DNA from 3 places in the Solibacillus sp. FSL W8-0372 genome. Region 3 is predicted to be linked to each of the others. Evidence: predicted binding sites of a transcription regulator. Region 3 holds the regulator's gene; each other region holds the start of a gene.
What was found. Region 3 encodes Rex, which represses fermentation and respiration genes when NADH is low (regulators of the CRP and FNR family bind a similar motif). Its sites were predicted from a motif close to TTGTGAAATATTTCACAA; they were not measured.

Region 1 (10,156 bases), 1.1 Mb from region 3:
AAACATCTTTTGGATTTGCTTTTAATAGAGCTGCTGCTTCATTTAAAATAGCTTCTTCTTCTTTGATTGCTTCATACGCCGCTTTACCTGTTACAGCTTCGATTCGACGAGTACCTGCACCGATACCACCTTCTGAAACAATTTTGAAGATACCAATTTCTGAAGAACGGCTTACATGCAGTCCACCGCATAGCTCAATCGAATAATCTGAAACAGCTACTACGCGTACAACATCACCATATTTTTCACCGAATAGAGCCATTGCGCCCATTGCTTTTGCAGAATCGATATCCATCTCCTGAATTACAACTTCGATGTCTTCCCAAATTTTTTCATTTACTGCACGCTCTACTTGTGCAAGTTCCTCTTTTGTTGCTGCACCGAAGTGAGAGAAGTCGAAACGTAAACGGTCAGGTCCAACGTAAGAGCCTGCTTGTGCTACATGGTCACCTAATACATCCTTTAAGGCACGGTGCATTAAGTGTGTTGCTGTATGGTTTTTAAGGATTAATTTACGTTTTGATTCATCTACTTTCGCAGTAGCCTCATCCCCAACATTCATTTCACCTGATTCCACTACAACAGTGTGTAATGGTTGACCATTTGGCGCCTTTTGAACATCTTTAACAATGGCAGTGAATCCGTCTGCTTCAATAACTCCAGTATCAGCAATTTGACCACCCATTTCAGCATAGAATGGTGTTTCAGAAAGAATAATTAATGCCTCTTCACCTTCATTAGCCGTTGTCGTTTCTTGACCATTTACAACAATCGCAGCAATTTTTGCTGAAGCTTCTAATGCATCATAAATAAATGTTGATTGCTGTTTTAAGTTTGAAAGCACTTCGTTTTGCACTTGCATAGAATCAACATCTGCACGCGCGTTACGAGCTCGATTACGTTGTTGTTCCATAGAAGCTTCGAAACCATCATGATCAACTGTCATGCCAACTTCTTCTGCATATTCTTCCGTTAATTCGATTGGGAAACCGAATGTATCGTAAAGACGGAATGCATCCGGTCCAGGAATTACAGTTTCACCTTTTGCTTTTTGACTCTCAACTACTTCGTTAAAGATTGCAAGTCCTCCATCAAGTGTTTCATGGAAGCGAACTTCTTCGTTTTTAATAACACGTTGAATAAATGCTTCCTTTTCTTTTACTTGTGGATAGAAATCTTGCATAATCTCCCCTACAGTCGGAACTAATTCAAACATAAACGGCTTTTCAATACCGATTTTTTTCGCGTAACGAACTGCTCTACGTAATAAACGACGTAATACATAGCCTCGTCCTTCGTTTGATGGCAATGCTCCGTCACCAATTGCAAATGCTACTGTACGGATATGGTCAGCAATTACTTTGAACGGTGTATTAATATCTTCTGCTGAACCGAAGATTTCTTTTAAGTCTACTTCGTGCGGGCGTTTGTATGAACGGTTAGCAAAGCTTTCAGTTTTTTCAATGATTGGCATGAATAGATCTGTATCAAAGTTCGTTGGTACATTTTGTACAACAGAAACTATACGCTCCAGACCCATACCTGTATCAATATTTTGCTTCGGCAGTGGCGTATATGTTCCATCAGGATTGTGATTGAATTGAGAAAACACTAAATTCCACACTTCTAAATATCGCTCATTTTCCCCACCTGTATACATTTCTTCTGGAGGTGCCCCAAAACCATATGCTTCACCACGGTCATAGAAGATTTCTGAGTTCGGACCAGATGGACCTTCTCCGATATCCCAGAAGTTTCCTTCCAAACGAATTAAACGCTCTTTCGGAATACCGATTTCGTTGTGCCATACATCATAAGCTTCTTGGTCTTCCGGGTGAATAGTTACTGATAACTTTTCCGGATCAAAGCCCATCCATTTTTCGTCCGTTAAAAATTCCCAAGCGTAATGAATTGATTCTTTTTTAAAGTAATCCCCGATTGAGAAATTCCCCAGCATTTCAAAGAAAGTATGGTGACGTGCTGTTTTCCCTACATTCTCGATATCATTTGTACGAATAGATTTTTGTGCATTTGTAATACGTGGGTTATCCGGAATAATACGTCCGTCAAAATATGGCTTTAATGTCGCAACTCCCGAGTTGATCCATAAAAGTGATGGGTCATTAATTGGCACTAATGGTGCGGATGGTTCAATATGATGTCCTTTTTCTTTAAAAAAATCAAGATATAGACGACGAATTTCAGAACCTGTCATTGTTTTTGTAGTCATAATTATATCCTCCTGTAATGTTTTTGAAGTACGATGAATTGGGCACAAAAAAAGCCTTCATCCCGGTAAAGGGACGAAGACTGTTATCTCGTGGTACCACCCTAATTTATAATGCATAAAGCATTATATCTCAAGTGCTTATAACGTAAGCATACGGCAGGTATTAGCTGCACTCTGGAGTAGCTTTCCGTAATTTTCGCGGAGATTTTTTCAGCCAAGAAATCTCTTTCTGCTCACGAAGTCCAATACGTACTTGTTCCATCATCGTTTTCATTAATATATGTTCTTCATTATAGAAAATTGACTACGTGCTGTCAATCCGCATTCCTTAATAATTAAAACGATTTTTCGTCAATAGTATCAATACAATAGCTGGTCCTGTACAAATAACCATTCCTAAAAATGCCAAACTAGGTTCAACTTCATACAGAGCTCCACCTAAAAGCGTTAAGATCGCAGCACTTAAACTCATTGCAAGCGCAGAATAAATCCCCTGTGCATTCGGGATTTGTTCTTTCGGTAATGCTTGAGATATGTAGCGGATGAATGCGTAATGCGCCATTGCAAATGACAGTGCGTGAAGTGCCTGAGACACAATAAACATAGGCATATTTGGAAAAGCATATATCATAATCCAACGTACAGTTGAACCAACCGCTGCCAATAACATTAACGATGATGGCTTCCACTTCGTTAAGAACGTATCTGCTTTTAAAAAGTAAATAATCTCAAATAACACTGCGACATTCAATATCATTCCAATATAAAAAGGATTTACATTTAACTCCTGTAAATATATATATCCATAGTTATAGTAAGAGGCATGAGCTCCTTGAAGTAAGATCACTACAAATAATACGACGATGAAACTTTTTACATCAAAAAGCCCTCTCATCGATAATGTTTTCCCAGTTTCTTTAGGGGGAGCTAAACTCAATACATTAGGAGCGGGCATGAGTTGAATTGCTAATAATGCAGTTAAACCGAAAATCATCGCCCATAAAATCATTTGCTCGCCGTACATTCCCGTAATCATACTAATAATTAATACAGCAACTACATAGCCAAATGACCCTAGTGAACGCGCCTTTCCATAATGAATTCCACCTTGCTGCATTAATGTCGCTGCGCTGCTTTCCACTGCAGGTAATAATGCGGGATACAATGCACTAAAAAGCATCGTCATGATGAATAAGCCTACAAAAGAATCGATTGGTACATAAAGTAGTGCAGTTACTAAAGACGCCACTGTGAAGAATATAAGTACATTTTTATTGCTCATTATTTTTGAGACATACGGGAAAATAAGGATTGTCGAGATTGCTCGTGCAACTAAACCAAACCCCATAATAATACTCGCATCTGAAACGGTTAAACCTTTGTCATTAATAAGCCAGCCTGTCCAATAAGGCAAAAATATACCCCACGTAATAAAGAACATAAAAAAATTCTTTGCCAGCCAACGCTGATTGTTCATAATAATATAGCCTTCTTCCATTCTTATAATGTTGAATAATAGCACGACAATTTGTACAATAATGTGAGATATCTCATATTTTATATTAAGGAGTTGCTTTATAATTTGAGAAAGTTATCACTAGAAGAAAGTAAACCTTATATTGAGCAATACCCTATTTCTCAATATTTTTCATTTGATATTAATCCTTTTATACAAGTTTATGAATTTGATAAAGGGGAGTATATTTTTCATGAGCATTCTTTTCCCGACTATTTGTATTACATGATTGAAGGAAAAGCAAAATTATATGTTACACATAAAAACGGGAAAATTTCTCTAATTGATTTTATAACATCTCCTACATTTATGGGAGAAATGGAATTATTAAATGCAGAACGTTACTCAAAAGGCATCCAGACCGTTACAACATCCATTTGTTTTGCAATTTCCATCCGTGAAGTGAAAGAAAAATTATTAGCTGATCCGGTATTTTTAAAAATGCTCTGTCTTTTTTTAAGTCAAAAAACTATGGATATGACAGCCAAATATACTCAAAACCAGGCTTATCCATTAGAAAATAGACTGGCATCATTCATTTTACTATCGTCTGATAAACAATTCTATAAAGAAAAACATACAGAGGTATGCGAATATTTAGGGGTATCATACCGACATTTATTATTTGTTCTGGCACAATTTTGCGAAGAAGGATACTTAACGAAGAAAGATCGGGGTTATGTCCTAAAAAATCGACAAGTACTAGAAAAGCTTGCTAGCGAAATTACTTACTAAAAAAAGACTGCGCTAAACTAACTTTTAGCACAGTCTCCTATACAAGAACTTCTTATGTTTTAAACAAGTTTACATAAACATGCCTGCAATAGCAGCTGATAATAGAGATGCTAACGTACCTGCAGCAACTGCCTTAATCGCAAGCTTTGCAATCATTGGTCGTTTATCTGGTGCCATACCACCTAAACCACCGATTAAAATACCCATTGAGCTTAAATTAGCAAATCCGCATAGCGCAAATGAAATGATAATAGCTGTCTTATCCGAAAATTCACCAATCACAGGACCGAAGTTAGAATACGCTACAAATTCATTTAAAATTAATTTTTGACCGATAAACGAACCAGCGCGAACTGCTTCATCCCAAGGAACACCGATTAAAAATGCCAACGGAGCAAATACATATCCTAAAATGCCTTCAAGTGTTACGTTATCTAAGAATGACCACCCTGTAAAGTTACCGATCCAACCAGTAACGCCTCCTAAAAGGCCATTCAGCAATGCGATTAATGCGATGAAACTTAGTAACATTGCACCAACGTTTACTGCTAATTTTAAACCGTCAGATGCACCGGATGCAGCAGCATCAATAACGTTTGTCGCTTCAGAATTACGTTCTAGTTTGAAATCTGCTTCATCGATTTCTTCTGTTTCAGGAATCATTAGCTTTGCCATAACCAAACCTGCTGGAGCGGCCATGAAACTTGCAGCCAATAAGTATTCAAGAGGCACACCTAATAAAGAATACCCGATTAATACAGAACCTGATACCGATGCAAGTCCACCAGTCATAACAGCGAACATTTGTGACTTTGTCATTTTATTTAAAAATGGACGAATAACAAGCGGTGCTTCAGTTTGGCCAACGAAAATATTTGCTGCAGCATTCACTGATTCTGCTTTTGTTGTGCCTAACACTTTTGATAAAAAGCCACCGATAATTTTAATGATAAATTGCATAATCCCTAGATAGTAAAGAACAGAGATTAAAGAAGAGAAGAAAATAATAATCGTCAATACACTCATTGCAAAAACAAATCCGACATTATTCGGATCTGCTAATCCGCCAAATACGAAGGAAATCCCTTCATTTGCATAACTTATTAACTTTTGTACCCCTTCAGAAAGTTGCATTAATCTTTCACGACCATATGACCACTTTAATACGATAAATGCGAAAACTAGTTGTACAATTAAACCTGATATAATAATTCTCCACTGAATTGCTTTACGGTTATTTGACAATGCTATAGCAATCGCTACGATTCCAACAATACCTATGATTCCCCAAACGAAATCCATGTTTGCGCACCTTCTCCTTTAATTTTGTAAACCTTTTCATTTTACATTATTTGACATCAAACTTCGGACATCATATAAGTTTTTATTATACTAACATAATCACATACATATTATTAATTAATAGTTTCTTTAAAAACTTCTGACATTTATATTTTGCGACTTTAATGCTTAAAAGTGTTATGTCGTAATTCCCTTAACTTTATATTATATTTTAAAAACATTTCCCTTTTTCGATGAAGATAAACAATCCACATTTTATAAAGCATTTTGAAGTCAAAAAAACTTTAATAAAACAAAAAACCAGCTATTTTCATTCAGAAATGAAAAAATAGCTGGTTTTATTATTCATTAAAATCATATGGAGAAATGTCATTCATGCCTATTAATGGATGAATATACGGTGCAGTTTCCACTGTTAAATGATTCGGTAATGATTCTCCGATTTTATGTGAGGAGGTAGTATTTAGTAGACCTAACTGTTCAGAAGATGTTTTTGATTGTTTTTTTTCACTAATTCCTTCTGTTTTTACCTCTTTTTCCGGTATTTCATTTACTTCCTGTATTTCTGTAATTTCAGGATCAAGTCGAGCCTTTAATGTTGTTAGTCGTGTTAAATCATCATTTTTGGCTAACCCATTCGCTAATACATCCGGCTCGCCACATAAAATTAAAAAGTTTTTTGCGCGTGTTATTCCGGTATACAGTAAATTTCTACGTAGCATTTTAGAGTAGCTGCGAACTACCGGCATAATAACCGTTTGAAATTCCGAACCTTGGGATTTATGAATTGAACAGCAATAGGCCAAAGTAATTTGATTTAAATCCGCACGTTGATAGGTAACTTCAATTCCATCATAACTTACGATTAATAAATCCTGCTTTTCCACTGTTTCCTTTGCCCGAATAATGGAAATCACTTCACCCATGTCACCATTAAATACATTATTATCCGGCTGATTGACAAGCTGGAGTACTTTATCGCCGATTCGGTATATCGTATCTCCAAAAACAATTTCCTTTCGTGATCCATTATTTGGATTCACAAGCTGTTGTATTTCTTTATTCAAGCTATCAATTCCAGCCGGACCTTTATACATTGGCGCAAGTACCTGAATGTCACGGATTGCCTGCCCTTTAGCAAGAGCACCTTTTACAATTTGTGTAACAACACTTGTCACTTGTGCAGTTCCGGCTTGAATGAATGAGCGGTCCGTTGTTTTAGCAGTTAATGTTTCCGGAACGGTCCCCTTCTTAATCTGATGGGCCATTTCAATAATCGTAGACCCTTCTGCCTGCCGGTAAATATCGGTTAATTCCACTGTTGGAATTTGTTTGGATGCAAGCAAATCTTTCAATACCTGTCCAGGACCTACAGGCGGTAACTGATCCTGATCTCCTACAAATACTACCTGTACATCTTCATGAAGCGCTTTAAGCAACTGATGGGCAAGCCACGTGTCTACCATTGACATCTCATCGATAATGATAAGACGACCGACAACTTCACGCTCCGTTTCCTCATCCTTTTCCTGACCATTAAATCCTAATAAGCGGTGAATCGTCATCGCTGGTAAACCTGTTGATTCGGCTAACCTTTTTGCTGCCCTACCAGTTGGTGCTGCCAGGACAATAGGAAACTGCTCTTCTTTTTCCGCATAAGTTTTTGGATTCAATGATAATCCATGAAGTTCTGCATAAACTTCGACTAAACCACGCACAACGGTCGTTTTCCCTGTACCTGGACCACCTGTTAAAATCATAACGGCAGAGTTTAGAGCGGTTTCAATAGCCAGTGCTTGCGTAGGTGCATATGTCACATCATACTGTTCTTCAATATCACCAATTGCTTTACGAATTTCATCACGCGAAAAATTCTCTGCTTTTTTATTTTTTTCTTTGAGCTCATTTATCTTGCTGGCAATGCCGACTTCACTAAAATACAGAGAAGGTAAATACATACGAGTTTCTTCACCGCAAATTTTTGATTCTTCCCGCATTTCAATCGCTGCCTTCGAAATTGCCTCGTATGGAATTTCAATACGCTGACTTTGCTCAAGCATTTCTTTAACCATTGGAAGAACCATTTCTGCATCCAAGTAGACATGACCTTCTGATAATGCTGCATTTGTCAGTACATGAAATATAGCCGCTTTTATACGGTCCGGGTGATTTCCCGTTATCCCTAGCTTCGCACCAAGTTCATCGGCACGAATAAAACCGACCCCTTCTACTTCTTCAATAAGCCGGTAAGGATTTTCTGTTAATAAACTTAAGGTTTCTTCCCGATAAGCCTGATATATTTTCATACCAAGCTGTGGTCCAAATCCCCACTCATTGAGGCGAACCATTACCCTCTCTAACCCTAAATTTTCTTCGATTGTTTGACGAATGAGCAACTTCTTTTCAGCAGATAAACGAGGAACCGCATCAAGTGCATATGGATCTTCTAATATTTTGGTTAACGCATCCATACCCAACTTTTCAACAATTATTTCTGCCGTTTTCCGGCCTACCCCTGAAAATAAGTCGCTTGATAAATAATGGACAATGCCTTGCTCTGTTGTCGGTACTTCTTTTTCAAAAGTTTCAATTTGAAATTGCATCCCGTATTTCGGATGACTTTTCATTTGTCCGGTGAATCGATAGAGTTCATCGTCTACTAACTTCGGAAAATAGCCTACGACAATAATTTCTTTTTCATCATACTGAAGGTTTGTTTCTTGTATTTTGACACGAACAATGGAGTACATATTCGTTGTATTATGAAAAATTGTTACAATAGGTCGACCTAAAATAAATAGCTTATTTATGTCAAACAAATTTAGATTTTCCGCCATTTTCATGCCACGCTTTCTAATAATTGTATGCTCATTTTATCATACACGCAGCGCCCTGTCTTACTATATAATGCATGACTTGTCCCGTCTGATTTTTCTATTAATTTAGCACACTAAAATGTTATGATAGGAATAGATTTCAAGAGAAAGTAGTGAAGAACATGAACTTTAGACCTTGTATTGATTTACATGACGGGAAAGTTAAGCAAATTGTCGGGAGTACGCTTGGATATGATAATAAAGAAGTCATTGAAAATTTCACATCGGATCAAGATGCCTCGTATTTCGCTTCATTATTCCAGCAAAACAAACTAACAGGCGGACATGTTATTATGCTTGGTCCTGGGAATGAGGAAGCAGCAATTCGTGCATTACATGCATATCCAAATGGACTGCAAATTGGTGGCGGCATTACTGCAGAGAATGCACAAAAATATATCGAATCCGGTGCATCACATGTCATTGTCACTTCATATATTTTTCACGATGGATTGCTTGATCTAAATCGATTGAAAAACTTAGTTGAAAAAATCGGGAAAGAACATCTAGTCATTGATTTAAGCTGCCGCAAGCGCGATGATAAATGGTATGTAGTAACAGATAAATGGACAAAATTCAGTGATTTTGAAGTAAATGCACAATCGATAAAAGACATTGAAGCATATTGCGATGAGCTGCTTATTCACGCAGTGGATGTTGAAGGAAAACGCGGAGGCATGCAGGAGGAATTAGTACGTGATTTGGCTGAATGGACAACGATTCCAACGACATATGCTGGAGGAGTTCGTTCGCTTGATGATTTAAAAAAGTTTGAAGCCATTTCAAACGGTAAATTACATGTAACGATCGGTAGTGCACTGTCCATATTCGGTGGGGATTTGGATTTCCAAACAGTTGTTAATTACTGCGAAGGCATAAGTTAATGACATCATAAAACAATAAAATAACGTGAAGAAAAGGCTGTCATAGGAAGTTGTACTTTCCCAAAACAGCCTTTATTTTATATATTGGACATGAGTCGTTTCGCAATCATCTGAAATTCTTCCGGACCGATTCCCGGAGCAAATTCTTCCGGTAATTCGTCTAAATCCGGCATTTTTGCACCCTTTGGCATTCCTTCCTCTACAATGAGGGGAGCATTCGTCCATGGATGTGGTCCTTTCCAGATTTTATTGATATCCTGATAATCTCCTACGTAATTCCACGTAAACAGTACATTTCCATATCCGCGATCTTCATACTTCCGCGCATGATCAAATACATGATTATCAAGGCTAGGTATCGGAAGCATCTTCGTTACATCCAATCCTGTTGCCATCTCAATTGCTTTTGCATAAGCAACAACATGTGTTCCGCCGCGTACTAATAAATAGCCGATCATTTCACGTGCTGTTGGATGATCAGTCATTTCATATACACGCATTTTATGAGTTCGTGCTCCACATTCCAAAAAGAAATTATGCAGTAAATCAAGCACTAAATTTCCACTTGAAAATACATATTCGCCATTCCATGGTTTCCCCATCGAATCTACAG
Region 2 (10,156 bases), 1.6 Mb from region 3:
GGCAACTAGTATTCCGGCACCCGTATATAGCCATTGTTTCGTTGTTAATCGTTTCGCATAAATTTCTTCCCCGTATGCAGCTTCATCAGGGGATTTCTTATTTTTAAACCATAAGTAAAATCCGATAAATTGAATAGGTAAATAGAATAACAGATTCAGCATGGATTCTCCATATAATCCATAGCCGTAAGCAATGTAACCGTATGTCGAACATTGAACAACACCGACTACATATGTTCCAATTTTCCCTTTCGCTGCTAATACAACACAAATAATGCCGGCTATAGATGAAATCGTTCCTAGAAGCGTATCATCCCATAAAATACTAAGAATGAGGATGATGACTGTTGAAACGACTAACCAAGCCTTTTCGAATAACGTCCAATTTTTGAACATAACTCTGTACCTTCTTTCTCCATTTTGAATGGATAAAACGAATATCATGGTTATTAAGAGGGAATATTCGCTTTACCCGCTAATATTTTAACATTTTATGGAATAAATTAAAGCGATTATTCTATCGTATCAAAAAGAAATTTTTAGTCTAATAGAGAATTATATATGCAATGAATAGTGAATATGTGTAATTGTGTGGAGTGGGTGTGTTTCCTGTCTGCGGTATCATCGGGGGAAGAAGATGCTGATAAAAGGGAATACTCGACGTTAAAATAAATTCGGGCTTGTCTGCATATGTTATGAATGAATAATAGCAGGGGATGTGGTTCCATTTATTGAAAAGGCGCTTCTTATTATCATTATTTTAAGACTTATTTCAGGAAGTATTGAATTGACGGCTGCTGCTTTAATGTTTAAATTCAATGATTTGGAAAAGGCCTTTTATATCAATACAATGTTAGCCTTAGTAGGTCCGGTTGTTCTAATCGTTACGACTGGACTAGCTCTACTAGGTCTGGCAGAGAAAATTTCAATGACTAGAATAATTTGCCTTTTTGCCGGCATTTCCCTTATTCTGTTCAGTTTGAAAGCTCAATAATTTTAAGGACCGTTCCAGCCGCAAAAGCTGTCAGGTCCTTATTTTTTTATGTTGCTTTTTTGGATTTCTCGATTTCCTCGACATTGATGCATTTGAAGACAACAAATAACAGTATGAATCCTAATACACCTGCCACAATATAGCTGACATTGAGATAGTCTTTCATGACGAGTGACATAATAGGGGGGCCGGCTGCAACACCGATAAATCTCGCTGAGCTATAGAAAGAAGAAACTGTGCCTCTTAATTCTTTGTTGATGTTATCTGTAATAATTGTGTCAAGTGCAGGCAAGAGGGCACCAATGGCGATTCCGACTATACTTGTTACTACGAGCAAAAGAATGAGTTTTTTGCTAGTATAACCTACGAAAACAATGCTTGTAGACATGGCAATTAACGAAATAACAATTATTTTTTTCATTCTTTTCAAGTCGCCTTTAATTTTACGACCAGAAACATAAGAAGAAATACACAATAGTAAAAGTGGGATAGCTAGTACAAAACCTTTCTTAACACCTTTTATATCATGAACTTTTTCGAGGTTGTCGGATAAGAAAAATAACATACTGAATAATATCAGCATAACGAGTACACCATTTAAAAATATGGTATACAACCATTTGCCTTTCTCTTTGAAAACTTCTTTTGTATTACTTAAAAATTTCTTGAACTCTAAAGGTTCATCTTTTTCTTTAGGGACTTTAACAAAGAAAAAAATAAGGACAATTGCGATTAAACTAAGTGCTGAAATAGAGAAGAAGGGCAGAAACCATAAAACAGCTGCAAATATTGAACCTAAAATGGGGCTCAACACTTTACCGAATGTATTAGACGTTTCAATTATTCCTAACGTCGAACTTATTTTTTCATCATCATCCTGGTATAGGTCACCTACAAGGGGCATAACGATCGGCATTGCTCCTGCCGCACCTATTCCTTGAATAACCCTACCAATAATGATCATCATGTATGGGTCATCCATTTTCCAGGAAGCAAACCCGGCAATAAGACCACCGATTAAAGCGAGGATTAAACTAGGTAATATTACCATTTTCCTTCCAAACCGGTCCGATAAATAACCTGCTACAGGTATAAGGAAAATTGCCGCAATAGAATAGCTTGTAATAATCATGCTTGACTGAAATGATGTGATCCCAACCTTATCTTCAAGTATCGGAAGCACTGGTATAAGCATGGAATTTCCCAACGTCATGATTAGAGGAATTGAAGTTAAACTGACAATACACCAGACACTTACTTTAACCTTACTTTTGTCCATTACCACACCTCGACTAATTTGTTTATTTATTCAGGTATGGTTTCCTTTCCTATTCATTTTATGCGTAACATTATTTTACAAGCTTATCCTGAAACGGTCCGATTATATTAAGAGTTGTCTACGTGCATTAAAATAACATTTGGAAAGCCATTTTGCCGAAGTATAGTCCGAATCCGATCATTAATATAGCTGAAACAAAGGAAACGATTTTCAAAAGCCTCGTGGATAATAATTTTCGTGCGACACTTGAGAAAAAGGACATAAGAAAATCCACTAAAATAATACCAACTAAAATGGCAATACTAAGAATTATGATTTGATAGATTGTAGTTGAACCCGCATTTTTTGCAAGGATGGAGCCATAGATCCCAAGCCAGAAAAGAATCGTTAGCGGATTTAGCAGCGACATGAAGAAACCGGACATAATTGATTGTCTAAGACGTGTTCTTTTTTTGGTATTTGAATCCATCTCAATTTTATGTAGCGATAGAAGATTTTCTATACCTGTATACAAAAGGACAAAACAGCCGAAAGACCAAAGTATCGTTTTCAATAATTCCGATTCAATAAATTGTCCAATTCCAAAATAAACAACAAACATATAGATGACATCGGTTACTATGGCACCGAGACTAAAAAACCAGGCATGAAAAAACCCGTTTTTCAAACCCGTATTTAATAAAACGGTCTTAACAGGTCCGATTGTTGCAGCCATAGATACGCCTAAAAAGACATACGTCAAAATAGAATTCATGAATAGCCCCCCAAGAAAATGATTTCCTTGCATTTTATTCCGAATCAATGACTTCTAGGACTAGTTAAAGGGAAAATCAAATAAGAAATAATTGGGGATTGCATAAAAATAAGATTTTCTACGGGGAATACGCATTGTAAGTGTGGGGGCGGGAAATTGAAGTGCGGAATGTGATAAATAGCGGAATGAATTTCCCTTATTTTAAAAATAAAATAAAAAGTAGGCAAAATAAGGGAAGGAATTTCCTTTATTGAACTAAAAAACATGAAATTTTATGATTTTATTTGAAATAACGGTAAAACGTTCCCTTATTTATCCTAAAAATGAGCTGCATCATTCAAATAACGGTAAAATATTCCCTTATTCTAGGAGGGCATTTTCGTAGATACCAATAAGAAATAGTTATTGGTTTTCATAAATAACCCATAATTTTATTTATATACCATATTACATATAATAAAATTACAGTTTTAATACTTAGGGGGATATATATGATTCTTGGATTACATCATGCTCAAATTACGATACCAAAAGGTGCCGAAGAAGAAGGAAAAAATTTTTATTGCCATGTTTTACAATTAGAAGAAATTCAAAAGCCAGATTCGCTTCAAGGAAGAGGGGGCTTTTGGTTACAAGTTGGTAGTACACAAGTGCATGTAGGAACAGAAGATGGCTTTGACAGATTATCAACGAAAGCCCATTTAGCATATGAGGTAGAAGATGTATCCTATTGGAAAGAAGTATTGATTGAAAATGATATAAAAATATTAGATTCAGTGCCTATTCCCAATTTTGAACGTTTTGAGTTTAGAGATCCTTTTGGAAACAGAGTCGAGATGATAAGTAACACTAAAAAATAGCTTAAGTAATACACCTATTTAAACGGATTTCTCCACTCCATTAGCACCCCGTAATGACAGGATTCTTCGTCCTCCAAATAATTGGTTATGACCTGGACAGGGATTCGTCCACAGCGCAGTAAAAAGGAAATGACAGAATCCTGTATATCGCCGTTTACTACGGACTGAACGTATAGTTCCGGTGTCATGTCATTTTCATAACGATGCTAGCCGGGCATGCGACTTCCTCCTAATAATCTTTCCAGCTTGAGATGGACGACTATGTCATACATCGATAACATGAGCCATTTTCCTAAGCCTAACTTACGATAAACAGGACTTACACAAATATCAACTACATAAAGTGTATTGCCGTTTTGATTGTGATTTCTAATATAACCGTTGTCTGTTATTTCCTCCCATGTATGGTGCGGTGCATTCATATCAAAGTCGACAAGCAAGGCTGTCATAGAGCCAGCAAGTTTACCTTCCACTTCAATACACAATGCACCTTCTGGAAATAGCGCAGTATGATTTTTTAATTGCTCCGTATTCCACCATAATTCTTCGGGGAATGGAGGGGGGAAACATTCTTTTTGAATGCGGATTAATTCAGCGAAATCCTCTTCCCGATAATTTCGAATCGTCGCAGGGAACGGTTTACTTTCATTGGATACATATAACTCTTTATAATACATTGCTCCGCCTCATTTCCGGTTTGGATTAAGATGTTTGCGCAAGTATTTCTAAGTTGTAGCACTCCGCTTTTATAAGTTTCTTCTTATTAATTACTGCATAAATTTATTTACCTAAAAAAATTATCGCAAAAAAATACTTCATTAAAATAAAATATAAAAGAATAATTCAACCCGAAAAATCACAGAATATCTCTTAAAATACATAAAAATAAAAGTTTTTAATCGGTTCAAATTACAGAATATTCGATTATTTTATTTTTCCTAATTTTATTTCATTTTTCTAATTGTAACAAGTGATTCTTTGTGCTATCGTTGCTTAATGAATGGGTATGTGAAAGGAATTACAAATAAGTATGAACTTTCGTTAGAAAAAATATTGGTGTTGGCAAAGGAGAGTTATTATGTCAGAAATGAATAATCAGCAGGTAGAAAAAGTGTCTGTTACACAAGAACAATTAGACGTATTAGACCAACTATTAAAGCCAGAGGTGCAGGCTTCATTGACTACTTTGGTAGATAATTTACCGAAATTAGCTGAAATGACAACTTTATTAACAAAAGCGTATGATTTCGCATCAAGTGTTGCAACAGATGAAACGCTAAAAAATGATACAGTAGCTGCAGTTACTGAAATGGCAAGCCCAGTAGTAGGAACAGCAAAATCTATTGCTCAAACTGCAATTGAAGCGAAAGACCGTGCTGAAGTAAGCAATGAAACAGTAGGCGTATTTGGCTTATTAAAAATGTTGAAAGACCCTCAAGTACAAGGGGCATTACGTTTTGCAAATGCATTTTTACAAGTAGCAGCTGAACGTAAAGAAACGAAATAATTGCATAATCTATTTATTGGAGGATATTGATCATGGTAACTAAAGAAATCGTTATTTTAGGTGCTGGGTTTGCCGGTGTATTAGCTGCTCAAACAGCTCGCAAATTTTTAACTACGAATGAAGCGCGTATTACAGTCGTAAACCAATTCCCAACACATCAAATTATTACAGAATTACACCGTCTTGCAGGTGGAACAATTAAAGAAGGCGCTGTATCTTTATCACTTGAAAAAATCTTCAAAGGCTTAGATATTAACCTTGAAATCGCTAAAGTGAACAGCTTTAATGTAAATAATAAAGAAGTAGCACTTTCAAACGGCAAAACTTTACAATATGATACGTTAGTAGTTGCTTTAGGAAGCCAAACTGGATTCTTCGGTATCCCAGGCTTAGAGGAAAACTCTTTCGTATTAAAATCTGTTGATGAAGCAAACGCTATTCGCGAGCATATTGAAGCTCGTATTAAAGAATACGCTAAAACTAAAGATGAAGCAGACGCGACAATCGTTATCGGCGGTGGCGGTTTAACAGGTGTTGAGCTTGTAGGTGAAATCGTTGACCACTTCCCGAAAGTAGCGGAAAAATACGGTGTACAATTCGAAGACCTAAAAATCAAGCTAGTTGAAGCAGGTCCAAAAATTTTACCAGTATTCCCGGATAACTTAATCGACCGTGCGACAACTTCATTACAAAAACGTGGTGTTGAATTTATCACGTCAACTCCTGTTACAGGTGTAGAAGGAAATGTAATTCAGTTAAAAGACCGTGAGCCAATCGTAGCTAATACATTAGTATGGACTGGTGGGGTTGCACCACTTCCAATCGTAGGTGAATCTGGTTTAGCAGCAGATCGCGGTAAAGCGACAATCAACGATTTCCTACAATCAACTTCTCACCCAGAAGTATTTGTAATCGGTGATGCTTCAGCACATATTCCTAACCCGGGCGACCGTCCAACTTATGCACCAACAGCACAAGTTGCATGGCAGCAAGGTGAAGTAGCAGGCTATAACATCTTCGCTCAAATTAAAGGCGCAGATTTAAAAGAATTCAAATTCACAAACTCAGGTACTTTAGGTTCTTTAGGACGTAAAGACGGTATCGCTACAATTGGTGCTAACAATACGCAACTAGTAGGATTACCAGCTTCACTGATGAAAGAAGCTTCAAATGTTCGTTATATGACACATATTAAAGCGCTATTCGGTTTAGCGTATTAATTATATGGCATACTAGAAAGTTTATTACTTTCTGGTATGTCTTTTTTTTAGGAATAAATTTCACTTTTTTAGTAAAAACCTATTATAATGGAATAAAATGATTGATGAGGTGATATATAGTTGAAATATTTTGAAGCATCCAACTCTTTATTTCTTTTAAATGAGCAACAGCGGAACCAATTTTCAAGACTTGAATACTATGATTACTTTTATCACTTAATTCATCCAGACTTCCATTCCTTATCATTCGCTAATTTTAGTTTAAGTGATTTATGGGTTTACTATTATTTCGAGGAAGTTCCTATTATAAATTCCGAGCATGCGCTCCACTATTTATTAAGAAATTTTATGCTAAATGAAGTCCTGATCAGTTCGAAATTTAAACGTTTAAAGAAAACGACAATCGGTTCCTATACCAATGCTTTAATGGCAGCTGTTCTCACAGTAAATCTGTTTATGGATATTTTAAGCGAGCTTCTCAGTTCCATACCGAAAGAAGAAAGCGATTTTTACATGAAATTTGAAAACAGCTCGAAGCAACTATTTAATGATCGCTTTGCAACTTATGAGCATTACCCGAAAAAACTTGTCCTCATTGAGACTATGATTATTAAAAGCATGCGGGGATACCTAGAACAGCATGAAGCGACCTATACTGATCGGAAATTAAACGTAATACGTTTTATGGATCAATTTACAATTACAAAAAGAGAGCTATTTGAGCTGCCGGTAGTTTAAAAGAATAGGAGGTCCGCAAATCTATGGTAGAACGTGTGAAAACAATACATGAGCTAGAAATTTATCGATCACAGCCATTCCCATCGCAGGAAGCACAATATGAGGGTTTTGAATCGATTTTTACATACATTATTCAAAAAGGCGATGCTGAAACAATCAATGACTTTATACTCTTGGAGAGTAAGCCATTTATATTGTCTCACGACTACAACATGAAGCTGTTGCAATACTTAATGAATCAAGAACCTTATTTCAAGGACAACTTAAAAGAGTGTCTAGCTGTACTCTATTTAGTAATTGGGCATTGCTATTATTTTAGTCTGGATTTTGAAAAGGCAAAAAACTACTATAAAATTGCGAGTAGCTATGCACTTCAATTCGAAAATTATTCCGTCCTGTCAATCGCAATGAACAACTATACTGCAGCACAGAAGGATGTTTTGCCGAGTGATGTATTATGGCAATTGAGTAAACTCCCAGCAGTCTTTTTTAAGATGGGGTCAGAATATGATGAGCGATACTTCATAACTCGATTTATTGCGCATATTGAAATATCACTACAACTTAATAAAGTTCAGTATGCTGAAAGTTTATATAATAGCTATTTTACGGGATATGAAGTAGAAAAGGATTCTCGCAGTGATTTACATATTCGTGTACTTCGGGGGAAAATACATTATCAAAAAGGTGAATATGAAACAGCAATAGAGCTGCTGCATGAAGTACTCATCGTCTGTATGAATTTAAAAAGAAATAAAGATTTAGTTCAGGAATGTTATACGTTCATTACCGACTCATATAAAATGCTGAATGAGGATAGCATCTCTCGGGAAATGGAACAGTTTCATGCGCTGTTTTACCGGAAAATCGAAACAGACAAGCGCTATATGGAAAAGTATATTAAAGCTGCCTATGACAATGAGTATGAACAGGATGATCATTTCCTATCTCCTTTATCACGATTTAAACTTGCAGGAAAGTGTTTATTGAGTAATGTAGAAAATGATGGTCATACACTAGTTCTAGTGGATTGCAAAATATTAACATGCGAAGAAGAAAGCATTAGTGAAATCCTTCATTTAATCAATGACGAAATGATGAAGGCAATGAAGCAAGAGATCATTACGAGCACACGAATCGACGCGTCGACAATCGGCTATATTATCCAATTATCGGAACAGGAGACCGATGAGCTGTGCGCAAAGGTGTTTGCAATAATCCGCGAGCAATACCCAAGGAACGGCAGTGTGTTGGAGGCCATCTATTTTGCCTCAGTTAATAATAAGGAAAATAATCTGGCGAACTATCAAAAATGCATCGATTTAGCATATGCCTATATTTATTATGAACTTTATAAATAGTTTTATTTGATTCTTCACCATAAGTTAGGGATGACAAAATTGCCGCCTCATCGTTAGCGCAAGAGGATTGATTAGGTGTTTTTTACTTCACTATATAACGAGGGCAGATTTTGGGATTGGTGGGCCTCGCAAACGGCAATAGAGGCAGTGATAAAGACACGTATCACATGGCTTTAGCGCTGTCATGCCGCAGCCCACCAATCAAGTGGAATTTTAATTGAAAAGTAACCCCATGTTATGGTGATTAGCTTTTTATTTTACAAAATATTCAAAAAATAACTTCCGTAATTGTGATTCTACTATTAAAATAATAGATAGAACACCAAAGGAGGTAACACAATGCTTGTAAAACAAAAGTATGTTAAAAAGAAAGACGTAAGTTATGCGAAAGAAACGGACCTGATTTCAGATGTACTCGGTCAATTGAATGACAATGGCTATCGATGCATTCCTGTGTTGGACGAAGCCGGCGAAAAATTTATCGGCAATATTTATAAGGTAGAATTACTCGAACATAAATTAAAAGAGGGCGATATGAAAGTACCGGTAAAAATTCTAACAGAAGAGCCCGATGCCTTCATTCATGAAAACAGTTCTTTTTTTGAAGTGTTCCATTCTATTAAACAGCTCCCATATCTAGCAGTAGTTGATACAAAAGGGAACTTTTCAGGCATTTTACCCCATTCAAAAGTGTTCGAGCTTTTGGAAGAAGCATGGGGCTACCGAACAGGCAGCTGTGCGATTACCGTTGCACTGCCGGATACGGATGGCATATTAATTAAAGTGCTAACGGCAGTTAAAAAGGTATGGCCATTACATTGTGTGTTCTCGTTAGATGACGATACAACTTATTTGCGCCGTGTTGTCATGACTTTAACTAAAGGTGCTAAACAGTCTACTGTGGATGAGCTGGAAGCGGCTATTACAAAACAAGGTGCACGCATTATCGATCTTGAAATATTCGATAAAGAGAATTTTTAATGGAAAAGCGATTCGTTCAAATTGAGCGAGTCGCTTTTTTTATTGTACTAATACAGTAAAGACGAAACTTTTAGAGGATTTTGTGAATTTATGTCGAAATTAAAGTGAATGGGGATTTTTAAGAAAGGGGAGCTACTATGTTAATTCAAGTAAAAGGGGAAAAGATACGTTTTACGAAAATCGAAATGCTTGTACTAGAACAGGGGATTGTGAATTTATTCGAAAGTTTCGATAAGAAAACGCTGCATGAACTTACATTACAAAAAAAATACGAACACCTGCTACAAGAGGTTAGCCGCCAAGCACAGCATGTATTAAATTGGCCTGCAGGGAAGGCAATAAAGCAATTAAAAGATGAGGGGAACATCTTTTACAGGCAGTTTCTAAACAACTACGGCGATCTTACATATACACGCTTTATCGTTAAGGGGGAAGAAGACTTACTCAAGCAAAAAGGGATAT
Region 3 (10,156 bases):
AGTCATAGCAAAGGAGGAATTAAGTAATGAAGGCACTTTTTGAAAAGGTAAAGTTAAATGAAAAGGTTGAACTTAGAAACCGCTTTGTAATGGCCCCAATGACAACATATTCGGCTAACGAAGATGATACAGTTTCTGATGAAGAGATTGCTTATTATAAAGAACGTGCTTCAGGAGCTGGCATGATTATTACGGCATGTGCTTATGTTGCGGCAAATGGAAAGGCATTTCCGGGGCAAATAGCAGCTCATGAGGATCACTATATCCCAAGCTTACAAAAGATTGCACAAGCTATTCAACAAGGTGGCGCTAAGGCGGTACTGCAAATTCATCATGGCGGTCGTCAGTCACTTCAGCATTTAGTTCCAAATGGCGATGTTGTAAGCGCAAGTGCAGCTATTACTATAGAAAAAAATGAAGCACGACCATTAACACTCGATGAAACGAAACAAATTATTAAGGCATATGGAGAAGCAACAAGACGAGCAATTCAAGCAGGCTTTGATGGGGTTGAAATCCATGGAGCGAATACGTATTTAATTCAGCAATTCTACTCAGCATTTACAAATAAAAGAATCGATGAATATGGTGGGACGATCGATAAACGGATGCGTTTCCCTTTAGAGATAGTCGAAGAAGTTTTAAAAGTTAAAAATACGTATGCAGATGAATCGTTCATTGTTGGTTATCGATTTAGTCCAGAAGAGCCAGAAGAAGATGGAATTACGATGGATCATACAATTATGTTAGTAGATGAATTAGCTAAAACAGAGCTAACTTACTTGCATATTTCACTAGGTGACTTCCGTTCTGAGACACATCGCTTTGAAAAAGGGCAACAAAATCGCATTTCCGCTATTCAAAATTTATTAGATGGTAGAAAGCCTTTAATTGGTGTTGGTTCAATATATACTGTTGAAGAAGCAGAACATGCATTACAGTTAGGAGCAGATTTAGTAGCACTAGGTCGTGCCTTACTTATTGAACCTCACTGGGTTGAAAAAGTTGAAAAGGGAGAGCAAGTTCATACAGCTTACAATGAGAACATCGATACTGTTCTTCCAAGTCCATTACTAAAAAGACTGCAATCTAGACCAGGGTGGGTACCAGGTTTTTAATTAAGATTCAATAAGTTCATTACAAGAGGTTTAGTAAAGGGGAAATTCCTTTACTAAACCTTTTTTATGCTACAGAAATGTTTTATAGTGCGATGTTACGGGAAAAGTCCGCTATATACATAAGTAAAGGAGGGATACTGATGAATAAAAAGGGTTTTATTATCTACCTATCTATTTGTCTGGTTTTCTTTCTAATGATGCTCGTTTCTGCATGTACTGATGAAATTTTGGAAATTGAAGAAGGTAATGCGTATTCGTGGCAGAAGTACATGAACGAAGAGGAATTTAATAAGCTGGAAGAAGGTATGTCGTATCTGGAGGTAGTTCGGATTACGGGAGGTGCAGGTGAAGAAATAGAAAATGGAGTTTATGAATGGAATGATGAATTTTTATTGACACAGGCTTATCGTCTTCAATTTAAAGAGGAAGGTTTAGTCCAAAAAGAAATAGTAGAACGAAAAGGTAACTCTTCACGTTAAAATGGATCTTATAGGCATTTTGCTTATAAGATTTTTCTTTTTATATAGTTTTTATCCTGTAAACATCCAACTAAAAGTGATACATTTTGAACAATTGCCTCAGTTCAAGTAAACTAGAGGTAATGGATTTTTTTGTGGAAGGAAGCAACTTTAAATGATATACGAAAAATATATAGAAACACTTGAGGAGACGCAAGCACTTGCGATAAGGCTGGCGGGTTTAGTTCAACCCCAATATACAATTACGCTTGAAGGCGATTTAGGTGCTGGTAAAACGACTTTTACACAGAGCTTTGCAAAAGGTCTGGGTGTAAAACGTACAGTTAATAGTCCAACGTTTACGATTATGAAACAGTATGAAGGGCGAATTCCACTAAATCATTTAGATGTCTATCGTTTAGCCGATAGCGATGAAGATTTAGGGTGGGAGGAAATCTTTTTTGGCGATGCGGTCACAGTTGTTGAATGGGCCCATTTAATTGATGAGGATTTACCAGAGGAACGTTTAGCAATAGAAATTACCCGTATTGATGAAACGAAACGTAAATTTGTATTGAAACCAATTGGCGGAAAATATATTCGCCTTTGTGAGGAGTTATTAAAATGATTTGGTTAGGAATTGAAACAGCAAATGCACCGCTTTCTGTCGCAATAGTGAAGGAAAATAAAGTGCTGGCTGAGGTTGTACAAAATATAAAGTTAACGCATTCAGTAGGTGCTATGCCTGCCATTGAAGAAGTAATAAAAAAAGCAGGATTAGTGCCAGCAGAGATAGAGGCTATTGCTGTTTCGGAAGGACCTGGCTCTTATACGGGTGTCCGTATAGGTGTTACCCTTGCCAAAACTTTAGCTTGGTCATTGAAAAAACCTTTAGTAGGAGTTTCCAGCTTAAAAGTGCTGGCTGCCAATGCCCGTATTTCTAATTATGCGATTTGTTCTTTAATCGATGCTCGTCGTCAAAATGTATATGCAGCGGTTTATGAATTAGGTAGTTTAAATACAATGATTGAAGATTATCACGATCATATAGACGGGTTATTACTTAAGCTTCAACAACTTAATCGTCCCATTTTATTTATAGGGAGCGATGTTGAAGTATACTTTGAAAAAATCCAGCATGTATTAGGTGATTTAGCCATAAGAGCACCTTATACAATGGATTTACCGAGAGCTTCCGAGCTAATAGCCTTAGCTCAGCAAATGCCATTACCGGACATTGAATCTACTCATACATTTGTTCCCCAATATCGCCGTATTGCAGAAGCAGAAGCGAACTGGATTAAGGAACAAAAAAAGGAGCAACACTAATGGTTCAGTATCGTAAAATGGTGATTGACGATGTTCCGGCTGTCCATGCAATTGAGCTTGCCACATTTCCAACACCATGGACTCTGGAGTCGTTTTATTATGAAATGACAGAAAATCAATTTTCTCATTACTTAGTAGCTGAAAATGAGACAGGTGACATTATCGGCTTTTGTGGAATTTGGCTTGTTATTGATGCAGCTCAAATCACAAATGTAGCTGTTGTGAACTCTGTGCGTGGTCAAGGTATCGGTGAAGGATTGATGCGTGAGGCGATGCGAATAGCCAAAGAAGCTAATATGGATGTCATGAGTTTAGAGGTACGTGTGACTAATACGGTTGCACAAAATTTATATCGCAAGCTTGGATTCCAAGAGGGTGGACTTCGAAAAGGATACTATACGGATAATCATGAAGATGCGTTAGTAATGTGGGTGAAATTATAATGGATAACTATATATTAGCAATAGAAACAAGCTGTGATGAAACAGCAGCAGCGATCATTAAAAATGGAACGGAAATTATTTCAAATGTTGTGTCATCACAAATTGACAGTCATAAGCGCTTTGGAGGAGTTGTTCCTGAAATTGCTTCACGCCATCATGTAGAGCAGGTAACAATTGTATTGGAAGAAGCATTAAATCAGGCTAATATGGAACCAAAAGATTTAACTGCTGTAGCGGTAACAGAAGGTCCAGGTCTAGTAGGAGCTTTATTAATCGGGATTAATGCGGCAAAAGCTTTTGCATTTGTTCACGGCTTACCGTTAATCGGTACTCATCATATTGCAGGGCATATTTATGCTAACAATCTTGTTCAGCCTATGGAATTCCCATTGTTGGCATTAGTTGTGTCAGGTGGACATACTGAACTTGTCCTAATGCGTGAACATGGCATATTTGAAGTAATCGGTGAAACTCGTGATGATGCGGCTGGTGAAGCCTATGATAAAGTTGCACGTGTATTAAATATGCCATATCCGGGTGGACCGCATATTGACCGTTTGGCGCACGAAGCAACCGAAGCTGTACCTTTTCCACGGGTATGGTTGGAAGATGGTTCTTATGATTTTAGCTTTAGTGGCTTAAAATCGGCTGTTATTAATTACAAGCATAATATGGATCAGCGTGGGGAAGAAATTATTCCTGAGAAAGTCGCAAAAGGATTCCAGGATAGTGTTGTGGAAGTATTAACAGCAAAAACAGTACGCGCGGCACGTGAATTTCATGTAAAGCAAGTTATTGCAGCTGGTGGCGTATCGGCAAATAAAGGGCTGCGAGCGGCATTGGAGAATGCATTTAAAGCAGAAGGTATTCCGTTTTACGTACCACCGTTAAAATTATGTACAGATAATGCTGCAATGATTGGTGCAGCTGCCTATGAAATGTATCAATCAGGTATTCGTGGGGATTTAGCTATGAATGGCCGCCCTGGTATGGAACTAAAAAGTTGGAAATAAGAAACAAAAGCATGATAGAACGGAATTATATTATTTCCGTTCTATCATGCTTTTTTATGGAAAAAAATAAAGGGATAATTGTTTTAGTGTATTGCAATAATATAAGAAAGTCGAAACTAATAATTTATGATAGATAAATCTCATTTATAACAAGATTTTATCCGATGTTGAATTTTTCTGAAAATTATCCACAGATAAAGTTAATTAATCACAAAAAAGTTGTACGAACATGCGTACTTATGCACAAAGTGTTAATAACTTGTGGAAAACATGTGACTTATCTATATATAGTGGTGTCTTTTTCACATCGGATTGTGTATAACTTTGATTTTAATTGTGGATAATGTGGAAAACTATGTTGATATGTTGGTAGAAGTAGATTTGTAATGTGAATAAAATTGTGGAGAAATTTGTAGAAATTTGGCGTATTGACCTATATATATGATTAATATGTAGATAGGCAAATTATAGAATTAGTATTATACAATAATGATGAGAAATAGAGTTACTTACAAAAGAGGCGATAGCAAAAAAGAGTGCCCAAAATTTCTTTTGGACACTCCTTTACTATAGTTGTTCTAATTCGTCATTTAGTTCAAGCCATTCCATTTCAAGTTCCTCGTGTTGCTGCTTTACTTCATTTAATTCAGATTGTATCGATAATGTTTTTTCGTGGTCTGAGTAAATGGCAGGATCACAAAGTTGTTCTTCAAATGTCGCAATAGTTTCAGCCAATGCACCCATATTTACTTCGATTTCCTCAACAGCACGGCGAATTTGGCGTTCTCTCTTTTTCGTATCTTTATCAATCATAGATGTTGATTTTATTTGAGTGTTTTTTTCTGCCGCATTTTTTTCCGTTGCTGGTGTTTGCATGGCAGCCAGCTCTTGAAGTTCTTCTTTTTTCTCCAAATAATAGTCGTAGTCTCCTAAATATTCAAAAGAACCTGTGCTGGATAGTTCAATGACTTTAGTTGCGATACGGTTAATAAAGTAACGGTCGTGTGAAACGAATAGAAGCGTGCCGGGATAATCGATTAATGCATTTTCCAAAATTTCTTTACTGTCTAAGTCCAAATGGTTTGTAGGCTCATCTAGTACAAGAAAGTTTGATTTTAGCATCATCAATTTTGCCAGTGCAAGACGTGCTTTTTCGCCACCGGACAGTGAGTTTACAGATTTCGCGACGTCATCACCACTAAAAAGGAAACGTCCCAAAATATTGCGGATATCTTTTTCGTTTAATAATGGCCATTCATCCCAAAGTTCACTTAATACAGATTTATTGGAATGGAGTTTTGCTTGTTCCTGATCATAGTAGCCAATTTGGACATTCGTACCGTAACGAATATCTCCGGCAAGTGCCTGTATATCTTTAACGATCGTTTTTAATAAGGTAGACTTGCCGACACCATTTGGTCCTACAAGTGCAATGCGGTCTTCCCTAAATACGCGCATTCGAATATTCGTCGAAATTTCTTTTTGGGAGAAGCCGATTGATAAATCATCAATGGATAGTACATCATTTCCGCTTTGACGCTCAATAGTAAAGCCAAAGTTCGCACTTTTCTCATCGCCATCCGGAGAGTCCATCCAATTTGTTTTTTCCAATACTTTACGACGGGACTGTGCCATTTTTGTTGTCGAAGCACGTGCTAAGTTTTTTTGAATGAATGTTTCTAGCTTTGATTTTTCATCCATTTGGCGTTCATACATTTTTAAGTCCCGCTCATAATTTTTTGCCTTTTCTTCTAAATAACCACTGTAATTCCCAACATATTTTGATACTTTCGTACGTGATACTTCATAAACAATCGACACGACCTGGTCTAAAAAGTATCGGTCATGGGAAACGATTAGAATTGCTCCTTCATATCCTTTTAAATACCCTTCCAGCCAAGACAATGTCTCGATATCCAAATGGTTTGTCGGCTCGTCCAAAATTAGTAAGTCCGGCTTTGATAAAAGAAGCTTCGCAAGGGCTAGGCGTGTCCGCTGTCCGCCAGAAAGTGAGCGAATCGGCTTATCATAATCCTCAGGGAAAAACTGCATCCCATGTAATACGGAGCGTGTATCGGCTTCATATTGGTAGCCACCTGCATCTTTGAAATCATGCTGTAATTGGTCATATTCTCCAGTAACGCGTGTATACTGTTCAGTGTTTTCATAGATGCTTGGATCTGCCATTTGTTTTTCCAACTGGCGCAGCTTCTGCTCTTGATTTTGTAGGCTTGAAAAAATTGTCATCATTTCGTCCCAAATTGATAGTTCTGAATCGATTCCTGCATGTTGCTCCAGGTAGCCGAGTCGTATATCTTTCGGAATAATAATTTCACCTGAGTCGTAACTCATTTGCCCGGCAATTATTTTTAATAACGTTGATTTCCCTGCACCGTTTCGACCGACTAATGCAATACGATCACGGTGTTGAACTTCCAACTTTACACCACTTAAAATTTCATCGGTAATAAAGGATTTATATAATTGATTTACTTGTAAGACAATCATTTTTACACCTCAGTTTCTCCTATTTAGTTTAATGGATGGGAACATCGTACGCAACGATGGATACTTTACTTGTTGCTAGTAGTTTAGTAAGATTAACTTGCTTCTGCTCAAATACGGAGAGCTCAGGCAAAGAGTGCTGGATTATATAGCAACACCTGAATGACCAACATTATGTTGGCCCAACAATTTTCAAATGTACATAGGAGGAGAATGTGTGAAACCAGATATAAAAATTCCACAAGCAACGACAAAAAGACTTCCTCTTTATTATCGGTTTTTAAAAAACTTCTCAAATGAAGGTAAAAAGCGTATTTCATCACAAGAATTAAGTGATGCGATGAAAATAGATTCAGCAACGATTCGACGTGATTTTTCTTATTTTGGGGCACTCGGTAAAAAGGGGTATGGCTATGACGTACAATATTTGCTAGAGTTTTTCCGTCAAACATTGGACCAGGACGAAGCGATGAATGTTGCGTTAATAGGAGTCGGGAACCTAGGAAATGGTCTGCTAAAATATAACTTCCAAAAAAATCATAATACACGTATTGTTGTCGCATTTGATACGAAAGCACCTCTTGAAGGAACGACAGTTAGCGACATCCCTGTATTCCATCCAGATCGTTTAGAGGAAATGTATGAAGAGTTTGGCGCAGAGTTAGCCATTCTTACTGTCCCATCGCGATCTGCCCAAATGATGACAGACCGTCTTGTTAAAATGAATGCAAAAGGGATTTTAAACTTCACGCCTGTACGATTATCCGTACCCGATACATTGAAAGTAATGAACATCGATTTGTCGGTAGAATTACAGGCACTTATTTATTTAGTGCGAAATTCAGGTTAGTAACAAATTGTTCACATTACTATAAATAGCAAATTCTAGTTAATTACTGTAAAATGTACATAATAATAGAGGAGGTGGCTATAGTGGTTGTGCATTTAAATGCGATTGGACCGGTGAGTCTAATTATCATTGGACTTATTGCTTTATTAATTTTTGGACCAAAAAAATTGCCATCATTAGGTCGTGCAATGGGGACTACTTTACGCGAGTTCCGCAGCGCTACGAAAGGCTTGACAGATGACGATGATGATTTTGATAACAAGAAAAAAGTTATTGAACATAAAGATAATGAAAAAAATGACGTTAAGTAAATAAGGAAGTCTTACTATGAATTCAAGAGAATTAACTGTAGTTGAACATATGGAGGAGCTTAGAAAGCGCTTATTTTTCGTGGCGATTTTCTTTGTAATGGCTCTTTTTGTAGGGTTTTATACAGCGAAACCACTAATTCGACACATTCAACGTAGCGATTTAGCTGCTAGTTTTTCCATGAATGCATTTAGTCCGGCAGATCCTTTAACTGTTTATTTACAAGTAACCTTTATTGTGGCAGCAGTCATTGTGTCTCCGCTTTTGCTCTATCAGCTATGGGCTTTTATTACTCCTGGCTTGCATGAAATGGAACGTAAAGCGACGTTGAAGTATATCCCTTATGCATTTGTTTTAGGTATTGGAGGAATTGCCTTTGCCTACTATATATTATTCCCGTTTATTATGCGCTTTATGACGGATTTATCGGCAGACTTGAATATTACACAAACAATTGGTATTAACGAATTCTTCTCTTTTCTAATCAAACTGGTAGTACCGTTTGGTATACTATTTCAATTACCTGTTGTTACATTGTTTATATCCCGTCTTGGTATTATTAATCCTAATCTCATGATAAAGTTTCGTAAGTATGCTTACTTTGTATTAATCGTTATTTCAGTACTGTTGGCACCGCCTGATTTAGTATCAAATATTATTATTGCGATTCCGCTTTTTATTTTATATGAGATCAGCATTGTCATTTCACGTATCGGCTATCGGAAATACGAAGCGGCAGAAAAGGAACGCATATTAGAAGAGGAAGAACGTGAACGTGAGCTGCAAGTAGAAGAGTTGCTCGAACAGCAACGTCGACAAATGGAGCAAATGAATAGTTAATGTGAAACGCTATCAAAAGGGGTAGCGTTTTTTTGTTGTAAAATACTGCAGTCCATATTTATGGAATTGAAAAAAGCCTGGGACAAAACGAAAGCTATCTATTTTTCAAAGAAAAAATAGATAGCTTTCTGCTGCTGCCAAAATTGATTTCCGTTACGGGGACGCTTTCCGGGGGCACGGCCTGAGCCTGTAGTCTCAGACGTCGTGCTGTTCCCCCAGGAGTCGCCCCTTCACTCCAATCAATTCATATAGTATCAATTTCGTAAAAAGATTATTTCCCTTATAAAAAGAAATTTCTACTTAAGTCCCTGCCTCATAAAAAATTATACTTGAAACTTATCTGCATTCATCTGAACAAATGTCACGAATCCATTTAAAAGGATATGGGCGATAATCGGTGTGAGAAGTCGCTTTGTTTTATAATATAAAAATGAAAAAATCATACCACAAATGGTATAAAGTAAAATGTGAGTGAAGTCCATATGAATGGCTGCAAAGATAATAGCACTAATAATGCTCGCAATCCAGAAGTTATAATTTTGAATAATTGAACCGAAAATAACGCGACGGAATACGAGTTCTTCCAAAACTGGTCCTAGAAATACGGTAGCAACAATCATGATAGGTGCTATTTTTGTGACATTCATAATTGCTTCTGTATTTTCCGAACCCATATCGATTCCTAAGGCGAGCTCTATATACGCTCCAATAGTTTGCCCTAAAAATACGAGGAAAAATCCAATAATCCCCCAACCGATGGATGACCCAATCGACGCTTTTTCCCCTTTAAAAACATCCCAAAATTGCTTATTGCGGGAGATCAAAATGAAACTCACGACAAATGCGACCCCAAATGCTATTGTTGTCCACCAAGCCTGTAATTTAATAAGCTGCTCCTGCTCAGACGCACCAGAAAAAAGTTGTAAAAGGGAATCTTTTAAACTAGGAATGAATATAAGTATTAAGACTGATAATTGACAAATGATATAAGTTAATAACACATAAAATGCAGTTTTCTGTGTTTTAAACTTAGAAGATGAGGTAGACGTCACGGATTAATAACCTTCTTTCTAAATATTACAGCATGAAATTCTTCACAAAAATCGTATGAAATGCCGTATTTTTTATTATACATTTACCTAAGGACTATTATGATATAGCCATTAGCATACATTACTTCTTTATTGTAGAGGAATTTGGCAATAAAACAAAATTTTTTAAAGCACATACTTGCAAAAAAATATAGAATTCATTAAACTAATAAATGTGTTAGCACTCGACAATTGAGAGT

Region 1: the regulator Rex is predicted to act here: its motif matches at 3,769-3,786, upstream of yeiL (transcriptional regulator YeiL).
Region 2: the regulator Rex is predicted to act here: its motif matches at 4,894-4,911, upstream of MKY13_RS09930 (DUF1641 domain-containing protein).

The regions. Positions count from the first base shown of each region.
Region 1 covers NZ_CP150204.1:2,529,758-2,539,913, forward strand. Annotated here, with positions in the region: gene alaS (alanine--tRNA ligase) at 1-2,230, opposite strand, end outside; T-box leader at 2,297-2,504, opposite strand; gene MKY13_RS12910 (MFS transporter) at 2,559-3,707, opposite strand; gene yeiL (transcriptional regulator YeiL) at 3,813-4,481, shown strand; gene MKY13_RS12920 (NupC/NupG family nucleoside CNT transporter) at 4,551-5,783, opposite strand; gene MKY13_RS12925 (ATP-dependent RecD-like DNA helicase) at 6,125-8,620, opposite strand; gene hisA (phosphoribosylformimino-5-aminoimidazole carboxamide ribotide isomerase) at 8,782-9,543, shown strand; gene MKY13_RS12935 (manganese catalase family protein) at 9,621-10,156, opposite strand, start outside.
Region 2 covers NZ_CP150204.1:1,991,560-2,001,715, reverse strand. Annotated here, with positions in the region: gene pnuC (nicotinamide riboside transporter PnuC) at 1-396, opposite strand, end outside; gene MKY13_RS09955 (YqhV family protein) at 719-994, shown strand; gene MKY13_RS09950 (MFS transporter) at 1,041-2,273, opposite strand; gene MKY13_RS09945 (LysE family transporter) at 2,401-3,027, opposite strand; gene MKY13_RS09940 (VOC family protein) at 3,519-3,887, shown strand; partial or broken gene MKY13_RS09935 (GNAT family N-acetyltransferase) at 3,902-4,564, opposite strand; gene MKY13_RS09930 (DUF1641 domain-containing protein) at 4,966-5,394, shown strand; gene MKY13_RS09925 (NAD(P)/FAD-dependent oxidoreductase) at 5,427-6,614, shown strand; gene MKY13_RS09920 (serine protease) at 6,735-7,352, shown strand; gene MKY13_RS09915 (dehydrogenase) at 7,376-8,713, shown strand; gene cbpA (cyclic di-AMP binding protein CbpA) at 9,053-9,694, shown strand; gene MKY13_RS09905 (hypothetical protein) at 9,832-10,156, shown strand, end outside.
Region 3 covers NZ_CP150204.1:3,599,244-3,609,399, reverse strand. Annotated here, with positions in the region: gene MKY13_RS18405 (NADH-dependent flavin oxidoreductase) at 27-1,118, shown strand; gene MKY13_RS18400 (hypothetical protein) at 1,259-1,597, shown strand; gene tsaE (tRNA (adenosine(37)-N6)-threonylcarbamoyltransferase complex ATPase subunit type 1 TsaE) at 1,752-2,204, shown strand; gene tsaB (tRNA (adenosine(37)-N6)-threonylcarbamoyltransferase complex dimerization subunit type 1 TsaB) at 2,201-2,905, shown strand; gene rimI (ribosomal protein S18-alanine N-acetyltransferase) at 2,905-3,348, shown strand; gene tsaD (tRNA (adenosine(37)-N6)-threonylcarbamoyltransferase complex transferase subunit TsaD) at 3,348-4,361, shown strand; gene MKY13_RS18375 (ABC-F family ATP-binding cassette domain-containing protein) at 4,929-6,869, opposite strand; gene MKY13_RS18370 (redox-sensing transcriptional repressor Rex) at 7,084-7,716, shown strand; gene tatA (twin-arginine translocase TatA/TatE family subunit) at 7,800-8,027, shown strand; gene tatC (twin-arginine translocase subunit TatC) at 8,044-8,865, shown strand; gene MKY13_RS18355 (CPBP family intramembrane glutamic endopeptidase) at 9,189-9,866, opposite strand.